DNA from 4 places in the Enterovibrio makurazakiensis genome. Region 1 is predicted to be linked to each of the others. Evidence: predicted binding sites of a transcription regulator. Region 1 holds the regulator's gene; each other region holds the start of a gene.
The links. Region 1 encodes PurR, which represses purine synthesis genes. Its sites were predicted from a motif close to TNANGNAAACGTTTNCNTNA; they were not measured.
Positions count from the first base shown of each region.

Region 2: L4D06_RS14160 (NCS2 family permease) is a predicted target of PurR. The motif match lies at 1,813-1,832, and genes of this name have one in related genera.
Region 3: guaB (IMP dehydrogenase) is a predicted target of PurR. The motif match lies at 1,962-1,981, and genes of this name have one in related genera.
Region 4: glyA (serine hydroxymethyltransferase) is a predicted target of PurR. The motif match lies at 3,110-3,129, and genes of this name have one in related genera.

Region 1 is NZ_JAKJSE010000005.1:142,052-147,012, reverse strand. Features, by position in the region: gene lpdA (dihydrolipoyl dehydrogenase) at 1-873, opposite strand, end outside; gene L4D06_RS02855 (TfoX/Sxy family DNA transformation protein) at 2,120-2,713, opposite strand; cyclic di-GMP riboswitch class I at 2,837-2,933, opposite strand; gene purR (HTH-type transcriptional repressor PurR) at 3,236-4,246, opposite strand; gene torD (molecular chaperone TorD) at 4,931-4,961, opposite strand, start outside.
Region 2 is NZ_JAKJSE010000018.1:31,493-36,453, forward strand. Features, by position in the region: gene gpt (xanthine phosphoribosyltransferase) at 1-424, opposite strand, end outside; gene L4D06_RS14160 (NCS2 family permease) at 490-1,776, opposite strand; gene L4D06_RS14165 (aminoacyl-histidine dipeptidase) at 2,809-4,269, shown strand; gene dinB (DNA polymerase IV) at 4,343-4,961, opposite strand, start outside.
Region 3 is NZ_JAKJSE010000018.1:85,635-90,595, reverse strand. Features, by position in the region: gene L4D06_RS14415 (zinc ribbon domain-containing protein) at 286-522, shown strand; gene xseA (exodeoxyribonuclease VII large subunit) at 551-1,879, opposite strand; gene guaB (IMP dehydrogenase) at 2,044-3,507, shown strand; gene guaA (glutamine-hydrolyzing GMP synthase) at 3,687-4,961, shown strand, end outside.
Region 4 is NZ_JAKJSE010000018.1:68,133-73,093, forward strand. Features, by position in the region: gene L4D06_RS14325 (riboflavin synthase) at 1-2, opposite strand, end outside; gene ribD (bifunctional diaminohydroxyphosphoribosylaminopyrimidine deaminase/5-amino-6-(5-phosphoribosylamino)uracil reductase RibD) at 11-1,123, opposite strand; gene nrdR (transcriptional regulator NrdR) at 1,132-1,581, opposite strand; gene glyA (serine hydroxymethyltransferase) at 1,722-2,972, opposite strand; gene L4D06_RS14345 (YitT family protein) at 3,424-4,062, shown strand; gene glnB (nitrogen regulatory protein P-II) at 4,151-4,489, opposite strand; gene L4D06_RS14355 (GNAT family N-acetyltransferase) at 4,614-4,961, opposite strand, start outside.

The DNA.
Region 1 (4,961 bases):
GTGTCCCGCGCGAATCAACGCTTTAGATGGCACGCAGCCCGTGTTTAGACAGTCTCCGCCCATTTTGTGTTTTTCAATCAGCGTGACTTTCGCCTTCACTGCTGCGCCAATGTAAGTCGTTACCAATCCGCCAGCACCGGCACCGATAGCGATGAGGTTACGATCGTAAGTCACGGGTTTTTGCCATTTCGCGTAAACACGGCGCTTTTGAATGAAGTTCATAATAACCTTTGCAATAACGGGGAACAGACCAAGTAGCACAAGTGAAAGCAGTACGCCGGGAGACACAATGCCGCTTAGTGAATCAATTTGGGCGAGTTGCGTACCAGCATTGATGTATACCGCTGTGCCCGGAAGCATGCCGATTTGGCTGACAACATAGAAGGTCAATGTGCGGATAGGGGTTAGACCCATCAGCAGATTAATAAGGAAGAATGGGAAGACGGGAATCAAACGAAGTGTCAGTAGATAGAAAGGACCATCGTTCTCGACGCCTTCGTTAATGGTTGTAAGTTTGTTGCCAAATTTGTTTTGAACAGAATCTTTCAACAAGAAACGGCTGACGAGGAAAGCCAGTGTGGCACCGATGGAGCTTGCAAAAGAAACCAGAAGCAATGCCCACCAAAAGCCAAAAAGTGCAGCCCCAAGCAAAGTCGCAATGGCTGCGCCTGGCAATGAGAGGGCGGTCATGGCGATGTATACCAAGAAGTAGACAACGCTGGCAGTTAAGAAGTTTTGTGAAATGCTGTCTTTGAGAGACTCATGCTGTGCTTTTGCATTTTCAAGTGTAAAAAGCGCCCCTAAATCAAAGGCAAACCACGCAATAAATATGGCTGCGATGATAAAGATAATGCCTAACTTCTGTTTATTCATCTGTATTCCTTTATGAGTCACTTACTGCAAATCAGTGTTCCGAATCTCGGGCACCATCGCCAAATGACTTAAGCAATTTGAAAGTGCTTGTTCAGTGAGAACATGCTCACTGCCCATCCTTAGCTTAAGTGTATAACGTCATTGTTATTGAATGGCTTATCTCAATGAATTATTGCGTTTATTTGCCAAGACTGTGACCACAATAGGCCCAATCAAAATTCGAAATATGCAGCAAGTTGTGTTTTGGGTTTCAGTGCTTTTGCTAAGAAATAAAGACCTGCAAATTTGGGATTTCATTACACTCTTCATCAATTTTTTCGAATCTAGTACGAGAGTTGTCGAGGTTTGGATTTGAAATTTCTTTTAATTTATTGATTTATAGTGGTTATATTGCGAATTGCGTATTGGAATGATAGCGGTGCTCAGAGCGAAAAACGGGAACGAGCAGAAATGGTCACCGAGAGAAAGTGATAAAAGAGGTGGTTATAAGCAGTATTTCGAATATTGAATGGCTAACAATGACAAAGGAACCACGGCAAGTGTTGTAGCACCAACGATGTGATAGTTACGGTGCCAGTATCTTTGTGCAAAGCTATTGAGCCTCAAGCCCCATAGGATGACAACAGCATTAATGCTAATAAAGACGATCACTAATACTGAAAGAAATGACGGCGCAAACATTCCGTCGACAAGCGCTGCGTAAAATGAGATCGGCAATAAGAAGCAGAAAAACACTGCCCACTTAAAACGTCGAGGCCACTTACGAAAATGGTCTCTAAAGATCCTGTCAATTTGGTCTGGATAGGGTCTGCTGTAATGCATCTTATTGTTGCCATTCATCTATCTACTCTTTTGGCTTAGTTCAAAATTCCAACCAAAGATAGTCAACTAGATGCATTTAGCATAATAAACGTGACGAATGTCGCATAAATGGGATTATTGGTTTTTTGGCAACCTTAAAATGAGATTTGTGATAATTGCTTATTTATAGATAAAAAGCTCGTTAGAAGCATGGCCTATAAGCAATGGAACATGATGTTCTTTTCGATTAACTGAAAGAATTGAACGTAATATTGGGGTAGATGATTGGTTGTTTGTGAAGATACGGTATGAAATGCGCTTAGTGCGGTGTGAGAGGCGAATTCGAGAGAGTGGTGAAACTGAAAGACTGGGCGAAGATAGATTCGCCCAGTCGATCCCTTGATTGTTCACTTTAGGGTACCGACAGGGCGAAATAATGAAATTTTTACTGTCTTAGTGTTTCTAACAGTTCATCGCGTCTCTGAGGAGAGACGACAGACCAGTGTTTACCTTCAATTGCGCCTTCTAGCGCCCAAAGAAGTTCTAGACTTAGCGTATCGCTATGTGACTTTTGTAGAGCTTGATAAGCCCTTACGGCACCTTCAGTTTGCAATTGCTCAACAGAATCGATTCCTGCTTTTTTCAGCATACGTTCTGTCGCAAGTCTTAGGTTTGGCAAATCTTTGATACGCGTTGGCGCCGCAGTCTTCTTTTCTTGTTGATCATCTTTGGCGATGGCATACGCAATATTCGCATAATTCATCAGAACCTCTGATTGATCCCACAACGTTTCTGGTATGGCATAGTATTTTGTTGTGACAGGGAAGCCACGTTTCTTGTAGACGTAGGGCGTCATCGAAAGTTTAATGAAATCGGCTTCATTCGCTTGACCAGCGCGAAGATGAAGTTGGTCGTTGACGACCAAGGCGAACATTGTCTCGTCGCAAAAGACACCAAACCCGCCAAACATAGAACGCGATTTGATTTTGCCCAGACATTCGAAGAATTTTAACGTGTTTTTTAGTGTTGGTTTATCCATGTGACTTATTCTCAATCATTACGTTCCGTTCCTGGATGAGCGGTCAAGGAGCAACGTAGCAAAGCTAATTCAGAGAATTGTCAATGTACCGAAAAGTAATTTCGGTGTATGAATGCTAACGTCATCGGTAACTCCGCTACCACCAACACAAAATTTTTGTGTGCTGTGAGGCCGGAAGCTTTGCGTCCCACGCTTTCGCTGTGGTTTGCCTTTTTCTTGACGACTATTAGCTTAACTGAATCGCATCATATTGTCGTTATTGCTAGTCTCAAAAAATGTGATCTTGCTTCAGATAGAGTCTTATTGATATGAATGAAAATATCAGGTTCTCTTTGTAATTGAAGCCATTTTAACCAAAGCGGTCATTTTTTAATTGAGTTAAAGATTAGCACTAGAAAACTAGACAAACTATGCTTATTGAGCTGGATCTCAATAATGAGAAGATTTTGTTAAATTTTCTTGTCACATAAAAAAATAGCCCGCCAAAAATGGCGAGCTATTGATGAACTTTGTGCGTTAAAACTATTCGGCGTTTAGATTTTTCACTGAATTACGAATAATCAGTTCAGGCTGCATAACGAAAATCTGTTGCTTGTTTTCTTTGTTCGCTAAACGTTCCAACAATAATTTGATTGCCGTTTTACCCAAGCGGTTTTTGGGCTGATGGATCGTCGTTAGTGGTGGCGAGAAAAATGCAGCCAAATCGATATTGTCGTAGCCAATGATCGAGATGTCGTTTGGTACGTCTAGACCCGCTTGGCGGAATGTACTGATTGCTGCCAATGCCATAATGTCGTTAAAGCAAAATAGTGCCGTTGGACGCTCATCAAGTGCTAACAATTTGTTTGCTGCTTCTACCGCTGTGTCGCATTCGAAATCTGCATCTACAATCCAATCTGGATTTTCTTGTAGTCCAGCTTCTGCCAGCGCTTTGCGGAAACCGGCAAGTCGTGTTTGGCAGGTTAGCTTATCCAATTGGCCTGACATACAACCAATTTTCGTATGGCCGTTATCAATAAAGTATTTCGTCGCAATATACCCACCGAGTTCTGCATTGTCTTGAATACAGTCAGTATTGACGTGCTGCGTTCCCCAATCCATGACAACCATTGGCAAATCTTGCTTTCTCTCAAGAAGGGCAAGCAGTTCCTCATTGAGGTCTGAACACATTACTAGCAAACCATCGACACGCTTTTCTGCCAACATGCGTAAATAGTCGCGCTGCTTGGCGAGGTTGCCTTCTGTGTTACATAGGATCAGTGTATAGCCCTCTTTGTAACAGTACTCTTCTACGCCATGAACAACTTCCGCAAAGAATGGGTTTGTTGATTTGGTAACAAGCATGCCAATGGTGCGTGTTGAGTTGCATTTCAAACTACGCGCAACAGCACTGGGTGCGTAATTTAGGTCATCCACCGCAGCCCAAACTTTTTTGGTCGTATTCTCTGCGACAAAACGTGTTTTGTTGATCACGTGAGAAACCGTTGTGGTTGATACTCCGGCCATGCGTGCGACGTCTTTAATCGTTGCCATTTGGTATTCTTCTTATCATTTTCATCGGCAGCATGAGAAATGCTGGCTGCCTTACATGTTTACGCCGCTAACGAGGAGCGGCGTACTGGGTTCGACGAAACAGGTTTCCATTTTCTCGACCGTTTCGTATCAATGTGTGAAAGCACGTTTTTGAAGTGCATACATGCTTTCTTTATCTTGCATCGTAATAGGTAGTGCTAGAACACATGTCGGTTGTTTGCCGTTGATTAAAAGAATCAGCTTAATTCGTGACTCTTTATTCTGATGAACGTTCATTAGCACTGACGATGTGAACATTATGCTGGTTCAAGCATGTTCTCTTATGATTCGTCTTACACGGAAAGCGGCGAATCGTTCGAAACGAGTTGGAGTGACCTTGCCATCTATAGCTACTAAAGATCGGCTCAAAATGTCACATTGAGCACGCCAAAAACCATTCCATCGACACAACATTAGGTGTTATGACCTTGTTGCTGTGAAAGAGATTTTTCAGCAATTTCTCAATGCCAATCGCTTGCGTTCACAGTTTACTGGCTCATGGACGCAGTCGCAATTATTCAATTGAAGCGACTCGCATAAGCTTGATGCGTATCAAGCTTGCGAAATCGCTACGATTTTCACTTTCTATCTCTAAAAAATGAAAAAACCGGGCAAGCCCGGCTTTTTGGTTTCGGGAGTTGGACGCTATTCGCCTTTTAGGAACGATAGGTCTAAT
Region 2 (4,961 bases), on a different contig from region 1:
CCATATCCCAAGGCTGTTCAATCCAACAGTCTTGCGCAATATCAACAACGTAGTCATCAACAAGGTGTTTGCCCGCAGGTTTCGCACATACGGTGACAAATTTCGCTTTCGGATACATTTCACGGATCACTTCTGCAGTGCCGCCAGTATCAACCAAATCGTCAACCACGATGAAACCTTCACCGTCACCTTCAGCTTTTTTGATAACACGCATATCACGCTGATGATCATGGTCATAGCTAGAAATGCACACTGTATCAACGTGACGGATGCCTAGCTCACGAGCAAGAATCGCAGCAGGTACAAGACCTCCACGGCTTACTGCAATAATCCCAGTCCATTGTTCTACAGGTAACAATTTTTCAGCCAGTTGGCGGGTATACATTTGCATGTTGTCCCACGTGATAACAAACTTGTTGCTCATTTTAAAAAACCTCAGTGGCGACGGTCGCCATTTAACTCACAGATTCAATTGCGGCGTATTGTGTCTTACATAACAAATTTCAGCAAGAACAGCGCAGCCAGAACCCAAATACTAATAGGTACGTCACGTCCTTTACCGCTAAACGCTTTGATTGCGCAGTAAGAGATAAAGCCCAAACCAATGCCATGTGCAATAGAGTAGGTCAATGGCATCAGCAAACATACGACAACAACTGGTGCAGCTTCAGTCAGATCACGCCAGTTTACGCTCACCAGACCTGACATCATCAAAATCGCAACGTAGAACAGTGCGCCTGCGGTAGCGTAAGCCGGAACCATGCCAGCCAGTGGGGCGAAGAACAATGCCAGCAAGAACATACCACCAACCACAACCGCGGTCAGACCGGTACGACCGCCCGCAGCAACACCTGATACACTTTCAATGTAAGAGGTTGTGTTTGATGTACCCAGAACGGCACCCACAGTCGTTGCTGTACTGTCCGCCAATAGTGCACGGTTCAAACGTGGCAGCTTTCCATCTTTGTCCATCAGATCTGCTTTTTGCGCCACACCCACCAAGGTGCCCGCAGTATCAAACAAATCAACAAACAAGAAGGCGAAAACAACAGAAATCATTGCAACATCAAATGCGCCAGATAAATCCATTTGCATAAAGGTTGGAGCAAGACTTGGCGGCGCCGACATAATGCCGCCGTATTGCACGTTACCTGTTCCGACCGCAATCGCAGTAACAATAAGGATGGCAATCATCACCGCGCCTTTAATACCGCGATTAACCAAACCGATGGTTAGGAAGAAGCCTAGTGCAGCCATCGCAGGGGCAAAAGAAGATAAATCCCCCATTGAAACCAATGTCGCTGGATGCGCAACCACGATGCCGGAGTTTTGCAGCGCAATCAGCGCCAAAAACATACCGATACCTGCAGAGATGCCTGTTCGAAGAGAAAGTGGGATAGAGTGAATGATCAACTCTCGAACTTTAAATAGACTCAGTGCGATAAAGCACAAACCCGACAGGAACACCGCACCCAAAGCAACTTGCCACGAGTAACCCATCTGGAATACGACAGTGTAGGTAAAGAAGGCATTAAGGCCCATACCAGGTGCTTGTGCAACAGGGTAATTGGCAACTAATCCCATCACAAAACAACCGATAGCCGCTGCCAAACATGTGGCAACAAACACAGCACCACGATCCATGCCTGTTTCAGACAAAATCGCAGGGTTAACAAAGATGATGTAAGCCATTGTCAGGAAGGTGGTAACCCCAGCAATAACTTCGGTGCGTATATCAGTACCTTGCTCTTTTAATTTAAAAAGACGCTCAAGCATGGCTTTCGTTCCTTGGAAAGTATGTGTCTGAAAATATTACGCAAACGTTTGGCTAAACGTTTGCGTCTGAATTTGACGCGAATATTACTCGCCACTTCACGAAATTTCCAGTGTGAATTACATCACTTACTGGTCAATCGGTGGCAGATTAAACGACTTATCGCCATCCTGACGACATTGCCTGTTTAAGACACAAATTCTAGAGTGATTTATTGATTAATAAACGAACAACAGCCAAAGCTGTGATCAACGTTGTCTGCTTCATCAATAGACTGAGAGGCACTGCAAGAGACGAAAATTGAGATAAAAAAAACGCCACTAAAAGTGGCGCCAGATCAAAAATCAAATTCCAAATCGGAACGAAAATATCTGTTAGAGCGGGGTAATGTATGTATCAAGCAAGGAAATTGGTTACTTGCTTTTGTATCCGAACGTCGCCGGATAACGAAAATTGGCGGTGTATACGGAACCACGGTTCCAGTATTGGCTAGCAGAACTGCCTTTCATAGGTCGTACCTCAAAATAATTCGATAGGAATAAATGCAGCTTTAATAAAGCTCGGTTCCGTGGAGACGAATGATTTCGGGTTTATCCATAAACAAATGAAGCGCACAGCTATGTCTTTGGGCTCACTGCCCATCCAGAAGACGGCGAGATAATAACCTATGCGTTATTTTATTACAAACAAAAAGAGACCTAAATCACAATAATACTTAAATAATCCCTATTATGTAATAAAGTTACACATTCACGCCAAGTTATTGCACTGAGATAAAGGCATACGCATGGCAAAGTAAGCACCATTGCATGCATTGCCTCTTGAGCGACGCATTCACTGACTCCGCTATATTTGCATCGCATTAACAGTCATGAATAGCGCCATATGCGGAGTGACAGCTCAAGATGTAGGCTCTTAGGCCTATCAGCAGCGATATGCTTTTAACAAGGCATACTTTTCCGTTACAAATTCTGTTAGGTTAATTGCTTGCAGCACTGCTGCCTTTTTCATTCCATGTTTTCTGGAGATAGCCTGTGTCAGAAATTAGTCAATTGTCGCCACAACATGTGTGGCAGTTTTTCGACAAAATTTGCTCTATTCCTCACCCTTCAAAGCACGAAGATCAACTCGCTCAGTTCATTGTTGATTGGGCAACAGCTGAGGGGCTGTCGGTTAAACGCGACGACATAGGCAATGTCATCATCAAAAAGCCAGCCACATCAGGCATGGAAAACCGTAAAGGTGTCGTTCTACAAGCACATATAGATATGGTGCCGCAAAAGAACGAAAACACGGATCACGATTTCACTGTCGATCCTATCCGCCCTTATATCGATGGTGAATGGGTTACTGCGGATGGTACTACGCTAGGCGCTGACAATGGCATGGGAATGGCAACCTGTCTTGCTGTCCTTGCCGCGACAGACATCGAGCACGGTCCGCTTGAAGTCCTGTTAACCATTGATGAAGAAGCAGGTATGACGGGTGCTTTTGGGCTAAAAGAGGGTTGGTTAGACGGAGAAATCTTGCTAAACACAGATTCTGAGCAAGAAGGCGAAATCTACATGGGTTGTGCGGGCGGTGTGGACACTGCCATCGACTTCACGCTCGAGCGAGAAACACTAGGCGAAGGCTATGTCGGTAAGACTCTTCAAATCAAAGGCTTAAAAGGCGGACACTCAGGTGTTGATATTCATACCGGTCGCGCCAATGCCAACAAACTTCTCGGTCGCTTTCTTGCTGGGCACGCCGAAGAATTAGGTCTGCGTCTCCTATCTATTCGCGGTGGTACGCTTCGCAACGCAATTCCACGCGAAGCATTTGCTAACTTGGCCGTACCTACTGAGAACACGGATAAACTGGCTGCATTGTTTTCGCATTTTGAAGCCTTGCTCCAACAAGAATTGGGCGCCGTGGAAACGTCGATTGCTCTTGCAGTACTGGATCTCAACATTGAAGAACAAGCACTAACCTCTGACGTGCAAAATCGCATCATTGCTACCATCAACGCTTGTCCCAATGGCGTGATCCGCATGAGTGATGATATAAAAGGGGTGGTAGAAACGTCATTGAACCTCGGTGTCATCACCACCGAAGAAAACACCATGACGCTCTTGTGCCTGATCCGTTCGTTAGATGACAGTGGGCGAAGCTATGTAGAGAGCATGCTGCGCTCATTGAGCGCACTAGCTGGTTCAGAGGTGACATTCTCAGGTGCTTACCCTGGCTGGAAGCCAAACCCAGATTCAGAAATTATGCATGTATTCCGTGATACCTATAAAGATATCTACGGTCGCGTACCCGATATTATGGTGATTCATGCAGGGTTAGAGTGTGGTTTGTTTAAAGAGCCCTACCCTAACATGGACATGATCTCTTTCGGTCCAACCATCAAATTCCCTCACTCCCCTGATGAGAAAGTGAATATCGCGACAGTTGGTCTGTTCTGGGAGCAGATGATTGCGATGCTAAAAGCCATCCCTGTTAAGGCATAAAGGCCAAAGCGAAACCAACAAGAAAATAAATGGGCGCGAATATCGCGCCCATATACCTGCCAAACAAGTCTCGCTACCAATCAAAACTTAGTTGCGTTGCCTTGCTACTATCAACGGTTAACAGCCCGACGGTAAGGCCAATCAGTCGAACACCTCGTCCATTTTTTCGTGACAATGCTTCAATCATTAGCTCCGAAAATGCGCTTTCATCGTAGCGCCACTGCTTATGTTCGACCGTGGTTTGTTGAAAGTCAGAGAACTTCAGCTTAACGCCCTGACGAGCGATCAATAAATCAGGACACACACGTTTCAAACGCGTTTCCATTTCCTCATAAAGCGATTTCATGACGGCTAAGCATTCTTCTTCAGTCTGAATATCTTCTGGTAAGGTACGCTCAACCCCAACCGATTTACGCACGCGGTCTGTTTCAACGTCACGATCATCAATACCTTGGCAGCGGTTCCACAAAGCATGTCCGAACTTACCAAACCGCTGAAGCAGCATATTGCGATCGCACTGCTGTACGTCCTCACCCTTGAATAGACCAAGCTCATGCAGTTTCGACAAGGTCACTTTACCCACGCCCGGGATCTTCTCTAACGGAAGCACTTTTACAAAAGCATCTACTTCACTAGGTGTCACAACATACAAGCCATCGGGTTTATTCAGATCGGACGCCACCTTAGCGACA
Region 3 (4,961 bases), on a different contig from region 1:
ATATGCTGTTTGGTTATGGTTTAATATTGATTTACAGTATTTTATTCTTCCCTAAATCCAAATGCAGAACATGTAACTTATGCTTTCGGGAGTTGTATTGATAAATATTCTTTTGAGGGTAGATCGCTGATCGGATCCCATAAATGCCTAGATCTGACGATCTTGATAGGATCCAGCGCGAGGCTGTTCTGTTTGATCTTCGATTTTAGTTAGAATAGCGCTTATCTATGATAGACAACATGTTGGACAGTTAAAGTGCGACATGGACCATTGAGAGGAAACAAAATGGAAAACAACTGCCCTGATTGTAATGAGTTAATGGGATGGGATAAGGGGAGTTATCATTGTGAGTCTTGCGATAAAATCTTTATAAAACAGGGGTATTGTCAGGTGTGCGATGCGCAGTTAGAAAAACTCCAAGCATGTGGCGCAACCAATTATTTTTGTAACCAGTGTAATGAACTGAAGTCGCGTTCAAGTGCGAACATCGTATTTGAGGCAAAAAAAACGGTGTCGTCATGACACCGCTTTAAAAGATAGTTGCGTGATCTTAGATCACGGTTGATTGGATCTCACCGCTCGATAACACCGTCGTGATCCGATCGCCTGACTTTACATCGTCCTGAGAACGGATAACTTTATTGTTGCTTGCGCGCGTGATCGAATAGCCGCGTGCGAGGGTTGCCAGTGGGCTCACCGCATCCAAGGTTTCCATTTGTAGCGCTAATTTGTGCTGCTGTTGGCGCAATTGCTGACGCATTGATTCAATCAAGCGTTGCTCGCTGTAACCAAGTTGCGCATTCAGCCCTGGCAATTGATTTGCAGGAGAAAAGCGATCTAAACGCTGGCTCGCTCTGTCTAGCCGCTGAGCATCCGTTTGAAGTTGCGTTCGCATGGATTGGTAAAGACGTCGCTCAAGCTCGTCAAACTGCTGTGCTTGCTGTTGTAGTCTCGCTTGAGGGTGATGCATTGCCAAGCGGTGCTGTAAGCGCGTGAGACGCTCCTGAGTGCGAGAGAGATGACGACTCAATACATGAGACAGCCTATCTACACGCTGTGAAAACTGCTGAGATCGAACAGACGTATCTCTGCTAACCAGTTCAGCGGCTGCTGAAGGAGTGGGGGCACGAACATCCGCCACAAAATCGGCGATGGTGACATCCACTTCATGACCTACGGCGCTCACAATGGGAATCGAACTGGCGGCAATGGTGCGGGCGACAATTTCTTCGTTAAAACACCACAGATCTTCTAATGAGCCGCCACCACGCCCTACAATCAGCACATCACATTCATCACGGCTGTTAGCTCGACCAATCGCCTGTGCAATCTGAATAGCAGCGTCTTTTCCCTGAACTTGAGTAGGGTAGATAACCACGGGTAGGCTGGGATCTCTGCGCTTTAATACGTGCAAAATATCATGAAGGGCCGCCCCCGTTTTTGATGTGATAATACCAACCCGTCTTGGTTGTTCAGGGAGTGTCTTTTTGGCGTGAGTTGCAAAAAGGCCTTCTGCTGCTAATTGCATTTTCAGTTTTTCAAATTGTTGTTGCAGCATGCCATCACCCTCTGGCTGCATGCTTTCAACAATAATCTGATAGTCGCCACGCGGTTCATACAAGGACAATCGGGCCCGAACTAACACTTGATTGCCATTGGTAGGCTTAAAGGTGACACGGCGGTTGTTGCCTTTGAACATGGCGCATTTGACTTGAGCGCGACTGTCTTTCAGCGTGAAATACCAGTGGCCAGATACAGGAACAGTGAGGTTTGAAATCTCACCAACCAACCAAACGATACCCATTTCGTTCTCAAGCAGAAGGCGAACTTCCGCATTTAAACGAGAGACAGTGAAAATGTTTTCGTTGGGGCTTGTCATGACCACTTAGCCTTAAATATCAGCGAGTTTTCGCAATGTTACTGGGGCAAAAAATGAATGCCAAACGTTTTCGTCAAAATCTATAGCCAAACGTTTGCGTCATCAGTATAATGCGGCGGCAATATTTAGTCCCCCCGTATTTAATTTTGGCGTGAGATATTGCAATGTTACGAATAGCTAAAGAAGCCCTAACTTTCGATGATGTATTGCTGGTTCCAGCACATTCCACAGTTCTTCCAAACACTGCCGACTTACGCACTCAACTGACGAAAACCATTTCGTTGAACATCCCAATGATCTCTGCGTCTATGGACACAGTGACTGAAGCGCGTTTGGCTATCGCACTGGCGCAGGAAGGCGGCATTGGCTTCATCCATAAAAATATGTCAATTGAACAGCAAGCTGAGATGGTTCACCAAGTGAAGATCTTTGAAGCTGGCGTTGTCACCCATCCAGTCACTGTTCACCCAGACGCGACAATCGCAGATGTTGTTGAACTCACCAAAAAGCATGGTTTTGCAGGTTTCCCTGTCGTCACCGAGAGTAACGAGCTTGTTGGTATCATTACTGGTCGTGATGTTCGCTTTGTGATTGACCTATCCAAGAAAGTCTCTGCTGTTATGACGTCTAAAGAGCGTCTGGCGTGTGTAAAAGAAGGCGCATGTCGCGAAGAAGTGCAAGAAAAAATGCACCAAGCTCGCGTTGAGAAAGTACTGGTTGTGAATGATGATTTCCAACTGACAGGTATGATTACCGCAAAAGATTTCCACAAAGCTGAAACCAAACCACACGCTTGTAAAGATGAGCAAGGTCGTCTGCGTGTTGGCGCGGCGGTGGGTGCAGGCGCAGGTAACGAAGAGCGCGTAAAAGCACTGGTTGAAGCAGGCGTGGACGTTCTACTTATTGACTCTTCACATGGCCACTCTGAAGGTGTACTAAACCGCATTCGCGAAACACGCGAAGCATACCCTGATCTCGACATCATCGGCGGCAACGTCGCAACGGGTGCGGGAGCGAAAGCCCTTATTGAAGCTGGTGTGAGCGCTGTTAAAGTGGGTATTGGCCCTGGCTCTATCTGTACTACACGTATCGTTACTGGTGTCGGTGTTCCTCAAATCACTGCGATTGCTGATGCTGTTGAAGTCGCAAATGGCTACGGTATTCCTGTTATTGCTGATGGCGGTATCCGTTTCTCTGGTGACATCTGTAAAGCCATCGCGGCTGGCGCATCGTGTGTCATGGTTGGCTCAATGTTTGCGGGTACAGAAGAAGCACCAGGTGAAGTGATCCTATACAACGGTCGTTCATACAAGTCTTACCGTGGCATGGGCTCACTGGGCGCAATGTCTCAAGGTTCTTCTGATCGCTACTTCCAATCTGACAATGCGGCAGACAAGCTTGTTCCTGAAGGTATCGAAGGTCGTATTGCATACAAAGGTCACTTGAAAGAGATCGTTCACCAGCAAATGGGTGGCCTGCGTTCAAGCATGGGTCTGACGGGTTCTGCGACGATCGAAGCAATGCGTACCAAGGCTGAGTTTGTTGTTATTTCCGGCGCGGGCATGGCGGAATCTCATGTGCATGACGTACAGATCACCAAAGAAGCACCGAACTACCGTCGCGGCTAAATGTTCATAAAGAACCCCTGACGTAAACGTTTGCTTTTTTTCTTGAAGCACTGATAGGAGGCGAGTAAACTCGCCTCGTTTTCATAACCCACAACCACAGCGTAGGAAAGAAAACCCATATGGTATGGGTCTTCCCAAGCGATAAAGCTTAGCTGGCGGTAACGATAAGACTGCTCAAAATGACTAAAGACATCCATGACCAACGCATTCTAATTTTGGATTTCGGTTCTCAATACACTCAACTAGTAGCACGCCGTGTACGCGAAATCGGTGTGTACTGTGAACTGTGGAGCTGGGATGTAGATGAAGCGGATATTCGTGAGTTCAATCCAGATGGCATTATCCTGTCTGGTGGCCCTGAGAGCGTGACAGAAGAAAACTCTCCGCGTGCTCCTCAATATGTATTCGATTCTGGCGTGCCAGTGTTTGGTGTATGTTACGGCATGCAAACCATGGCAGAGCAACTTGGCGGTAAAGTCGCGGGCTCTGACGAACGCGAATTTGGTTATGCAGCAGTACAGGTGACGGGTGATTCAGCACTGTTTGCTGGCCTAGAAACTACTCAAGATGTATGGATGAGCCACGGTGACAAAGTGGTCGAAATCCCATCTGACTTCGTGAAAATCGCGCAAACAGACACCTGTCCTTATGCTGCGATGGCAAACGAAGAGAAAAAATACTATGGCGTGCAGTTCCACCCAGAAGTAACGCACACCAAAAATGGCCTTAAGATGCTCGAAAACTTCGTACTGAACGTATGTGGTTGTGAGCGTTTGTGGACTGCTGAGTCAATTATCGAAGATGCGGTTGCTCGTATTAAAGAACAAGTCGGTGATGATGAAGTTATCCTTGGCCTGTCGGGTGGCGTGGACTCTTCTGTTGTTGCGATGCTTGCGCACCGTGCAATTGGTAACAAACTAACGTGTGTATTCGTTGATAACGGTCTGCTTCGCTTGAATGAAGGCCAGCAAGTGATGGACATGTTTGGTGATCACTTCGGCCTGAACATTGTTCACGTTAAAGCGGAAGATCGCTTCCTGTCTGCGCTGGAAGGCATTGCTGATCCAGAAGCGAAACGTAAGAAAATTGGTCACGTGTTCGTTGATGTGTTCGATGAAGAATCGAAGAAGCTGAAAAATGCTAAATGGCTGGCACAAGGTACTATCTACCCTGACGTGATCGAATCTGCAGCGTCTAAGACGGGTAAAGCGCACGTGATTAAATCTCACCATAACGTTGGCGGCCTGCCTGATGATATGGAAATGGGATTGGTTGAACCGCTGAAAGAGCTGTTCAAAGACGAAGTGCGTAAGATTGGCCTAGAGTTGGGTCTACCGTACAACATGCTTTATCGCCACCCGTTCCCAGGTCCAGGCCTAGGTGTTCGTGTGCTTGGCGAAGTGAAGAAAGAATACTGTGATTTGCTACGTCGTGCTGATGCTATCTTCATTGAA
Region 4 (4,961 bases), on a different contig from region 1:
ATATAATTCTTTACTGCTTTTTCATACGAAGACGTACGTCATTGCCAATTTGGCACACGTCCGTCAAATCAAAAGAAGGCACTTGTTCCATCGCGGTTAAACCGCCAAAATTAGCGAGTGCACGTGCGTCTTGTCCCATCAGTTTAGGGGCTTGATACACAATAAGCTCATCAACAAGATCAGCGTTCAGCAAACTGCCCGCTAGCGTCGCGCCTGCCTCAACCCAAATATGATTAATGCCTTTGGATGCCAGTGCTCGTAATGTCGCAGACAAGTTTAGTCCATTGCCTTGGCGGTTCACCTGAATCACTTCAACGTCATCACCCAAAGATACGGCTTGGGGGGTTGCTGTAACAAGGAGCACTTCACCGTCTAGCGAAAACAACTGCGCGTCTATTTTCACTTTGGCATCGGCATCTAAGATCACACGTATAGGTTGGCGAAGTGTTTTAATGTCGTAGTCAGCTTGAACATCAAGGGGGAGTTGCTCCCAGCGCACGTTGAGCGACGGGTTATCATCGAACACTGTCTGACTGGTCGAGAGAACAGCCCCAGCCTTTGCACGGAAAACTTGCACATCAGCACGCGCTTCAGGGCCAGTGATCCATTGGCTTTTTCCATTCGCTAATGCTGTACGTCCATCAAGACTGGCCGCAAGCTTGAGTTGCACGTAAGGCATACCCGTTTTCATCAGCTTAATGAAACCCGGGTTTAAGGCCTCTGCTTGCGGTTGCAAAAGGCCAACATCCACCTGAATACCCGCATCACGTAAACGCTGAATTCCGCGACCCGCGACATTAGGGTTAGGGTCGACCATGGCACACACCACGCGGCTAACATTAGCTGCAATCAACGCGTCAGCACACGGCGGCGTTCGGCCAAAATGGGAGCAAGGTTCAAGCGTTACATAAGCTGTCGCACCATTGGCTTTTTCGCCTGCGGCACGTAACGCAAAGACTTCGGCGTGAGGTTCACCCGCGCGAAAATGAAAGCCCTCACCCACAATGTCATCACCTTGAGTGATAACACAGCCAACATTGGGGTTAGGTGCTGTGGTATAGATGCCGCGCTTTGCCAAATCAATGGCACGCGACATCATGTCTGTATCGAATTGAGAAAACATGTCACCGCTTACTTTTCTAAACGCGCAATTTCTTCGCCAAAATCTCTGATGTCTTCAAAGCTGTGATACACAGATGCAAAGCGAATGTACGCCACTTTATCGAGTTCTTTCAGCGCGTCCATGACCAAGTTACCCACCATGGTAGACGAGACTTCTCGCTCACCGGTGGCTCGTATGGTGGATTTGATGGTATTAATGGATTTTTCGATATCGTCCGTGCTTACAGGACGCTTCTCCAGAGCACGCTGTATACCACCGCGCAGTTTATCTTCGTCAAATGGTTCTCTGTTCCCATTTGTTTTGATGATGCGTGGCATCACCAACTCTGCAGTTTCAAACGTGGTATATCGCTCGCTACACGCCAAACACTGGCGACGACGACGCACTTGATGGCCGTCTGCAACCAAACGTGAATCAATGACTTTGGTGTCATTCGCACCACAAAATGGACAGTGCATGTCGCCTCCTTAAACAATTGGAAGACAGTGTAACCGATTTAGGCGCAAGGGTAAGAGGTGTTGCGAGTATTTCGAATACAAAAAAAGCACCCAAAGGTGCTTTTTTTCATCAATCCATCTAGAAATGGATGAATACTGCGTTACGCGTAAACAGGAAGACGCTTACAGATATCAAGCACTTTCGCTTTGGTTGCATTGATAACATCTTGGTTTTCAATGTTGTCTAACACGTCACACATCCAGTTTGCGAGTTCTTTTGCATCGTCTTGAGTAAAGCCACGACGAGTGATTGCAGGAGAACCAACGCGAATGCCAGACGTCACAAACGGGCTACGAGGGTCGTTTGGCACACTGTTTTTGTTCACAGTGATGTTTGCCGCACCCAGTGCTGCATCTGCTTCTTTACCTGTGATGTCTTTGTCGATCAGATCAACCAAGAACAGGTGGTTTTCAGTACTGTTAGAGACGATTTTGTAACCGCGCTCTTGGAACTGAGCAACCATGGCTTTTGCGTTATCAACAACACGCTGCTGGTACGCTTTGAATTCCGGCTCCATCGCTTCTTTGAATGCGACCGCTTTTGCAGCGATAACGTGCATCAAAGGACCGCCTTGACCACCAGGGAATACTGCTGAATTCAGCTTCTTGTACATGTCTTCGCCAGCGTTCGAAAGGATCAAACCACCACGTGGACCTGCCAATGTTTTATGCGTCGTTGTGGTAACAATGTGCGCATGTGGGATTGGTGTTGGGTAAACACCAGCAGCAATTAGGCCTGCAACGTGCGCCATATCAACAAACAGGTAAGCGCCTGCTTTGTCAGCGATTTCACGCATACGAGCCCAATCAACGATTTGAGAGTAAGCAGAAAAACCACCGATAATCATCTTAGGTTTGTGCTCTAGCGCTAGCGCTTCCATTTCGTCATAGTTGATTTGGCCAGCTTCATCGATACCGTAAGGAATCACGTTGTAGTGCTTACCAGAGAAGTTAACTGGTGAGCCGTGAGTCAAGTGACCACCGTGCGCCAAGCTCATACCTAAAACAGTGTCGCCTGGGTTAAGCAACGCCATGTACACTGCACTGTTCGCCTGTGAACCTGAGTGTGGTTGCACGTTCGCGTACTCTGCGCCAAACAATTCACATGCACGGTCAATCGCCAGTGCTTCGGCTTTGTCTACAAACTCACAACCGCCATAATAACGCTTTCCCGGGTAACCTTCGGCGTATTTGTTGGTTAGCTGGGAACCTTGCGCTTCCATAACACGAGGACTGGTGTAGTTTTCTGACGCGATGAGCTCAATGTGCTCTTCCTGACGTGCTGTTTCTTCTTGAATCGCGGTAAATAGTTCCGGATCGTAATCAGCAATATTCATGTCACGCTTTAGCATCTGTATCTCCTGACTCAGACAATTCCCAATGTAACCAAGTTGACCAAATGACTCGTCAAATTCAAACCATTAGGACAACCTGGTTGTAACCCCAGAATGGGTTAATGTTGTCAATTCAATCATGTCTGTATCCATGCGGACGCAAACGTTTTCGTCATGACCATCCTATCGCTGCGATTCTACAAAATTTGTTGCGCAACAGGTAGTAGCAATCACATTTTTTTTATCCGCGTAAACATGGTCATTTTTCATTCTCGCCATGAATTGAATTCATTTTAACCAAAATGCTCTAGTGTAAACCCTTGATGTTTACACTGCGTAACCAAGCGCTGACACCCTCGTAAAGCTAAGTTTCCCCTCACTCTTTTCTACTTTTTGCATAATCATTAAGATGCCCTGAATTTTGATCTTCCTTGCATGCCGCTGCGCCACTTTTGCCTTGATTCACGACATGCAGTTTTTCGTTTTCTTGGGAGTAGACACCTTGATCCATGCACCAAAACATAACACTACTGAAGATTTGATTGCCATTCTGTCCGGCACATTTCTTGTTGCTCAGGGGGTGTATTTCCTTCAACAAGCAGGGCTACTTACTGGAGGGACGACGGGTCTCGCTTTGCTCGTCACGCAATTTGTCGACCTGTCATTTGGTACGCTCTACTTTCTGTTCAATATCCCTTTTTACCTGATGGGTTGGAAGCGCTTCGGAAAAGAGTTCGCGCTGCGCAGCGTCTTTGCAGGAGGCATGGTGTCACTTATCGTTGACCATATCGCTCGCGTATTCACTATTGAGTGGCTGTCGCCGATGTATTGCGGGCTCATTGGTGGGTTACTAATGGGTGTGGGCATGCTGATGATTTTCCGCCACAATGCCAGCTTAGGTGGCTTCAATGTGCTTGCACTGATCTGTCAGGATAGATTTGGCGTGAGAGCCGGTAATGTTCAAATGGCGATTGATATTACGATTTTACTCGCGTCTTTCTTCTTCGTATCACCATGGTTGCTGGTATGTTCGGTGCTGGGAGCGTTTGTGTTGAATCTAGTGCTCACCATGAATCACAGACCTGATCGCTATGTGGTGTGTTACTGAGCATTCGTAGTAAAATTGATAGCAAAAATCTGATTGATAAAACAACAAAGCCTCCCAAAGGGAGGCATTTGTATACCAAGAAAGTCGATTAAATCGCTTCTTCGTCTTCTTCGCCTGTACGGATACGCACTACGCGTTCGATTTCCGTCACGAAGATTTTACCATCACCGATTTTGCCAGTTTGTGCTGTTTCAACAATGGTTTCTACACATCGGTCAGCGGCATCATCGGAAACGACAATTTCCAACTTCACTTTTGGTAAGAAGTCGACCATGTACTCAGCACCACGGTACAGCTCAGTGTGGCCTTTCTGACGACCAAAACCTTTCACTTCTGAGACCGTCATGCCTGTGATGCCAACTTCCGCTAGCGCTTCACGCACATCATCAAGTTTGAACGGCTTAATAATCGCTTCAATTTTTTTCATTTAGCATTCCCTTTAAATTCCCGCTTTAAGTTTTACCAAAGCGTTAGCGTCAATGTTTTCATTGTAACTCGACCCTACCTGCTTCGCGTAATTTTCGCGTCGCTTTTCGCTAAAAATGAGCAGGTTAAATCAGTGATTTTTTCCATTGCGTCGTTTTGGCACTCTCACACGCAAACGGCGATTGGTAACCAGAATGCGCTAATAGCGCTTGCATAGGTTTACGTCCGATCACCGCACCACAATCCACTTTCAGTTCATGGGTGACTGTCGCGGCATAGGCTTCTAGTGCGTTGAGCAGCGTCTTACCTATACCTTGAAGGCGAGAATCTTGGTCGACTTCGAGCAATGTAATGGTCGCATCATTGACCATAATGCCGTTGTGGCGCTTTTCATGCTTCAAAACAGCCACGGCAACAGGTTTACCGTCTTTCTCGGCCACCAGCACGGGTAATTCATGATCGCTTGAGGCATC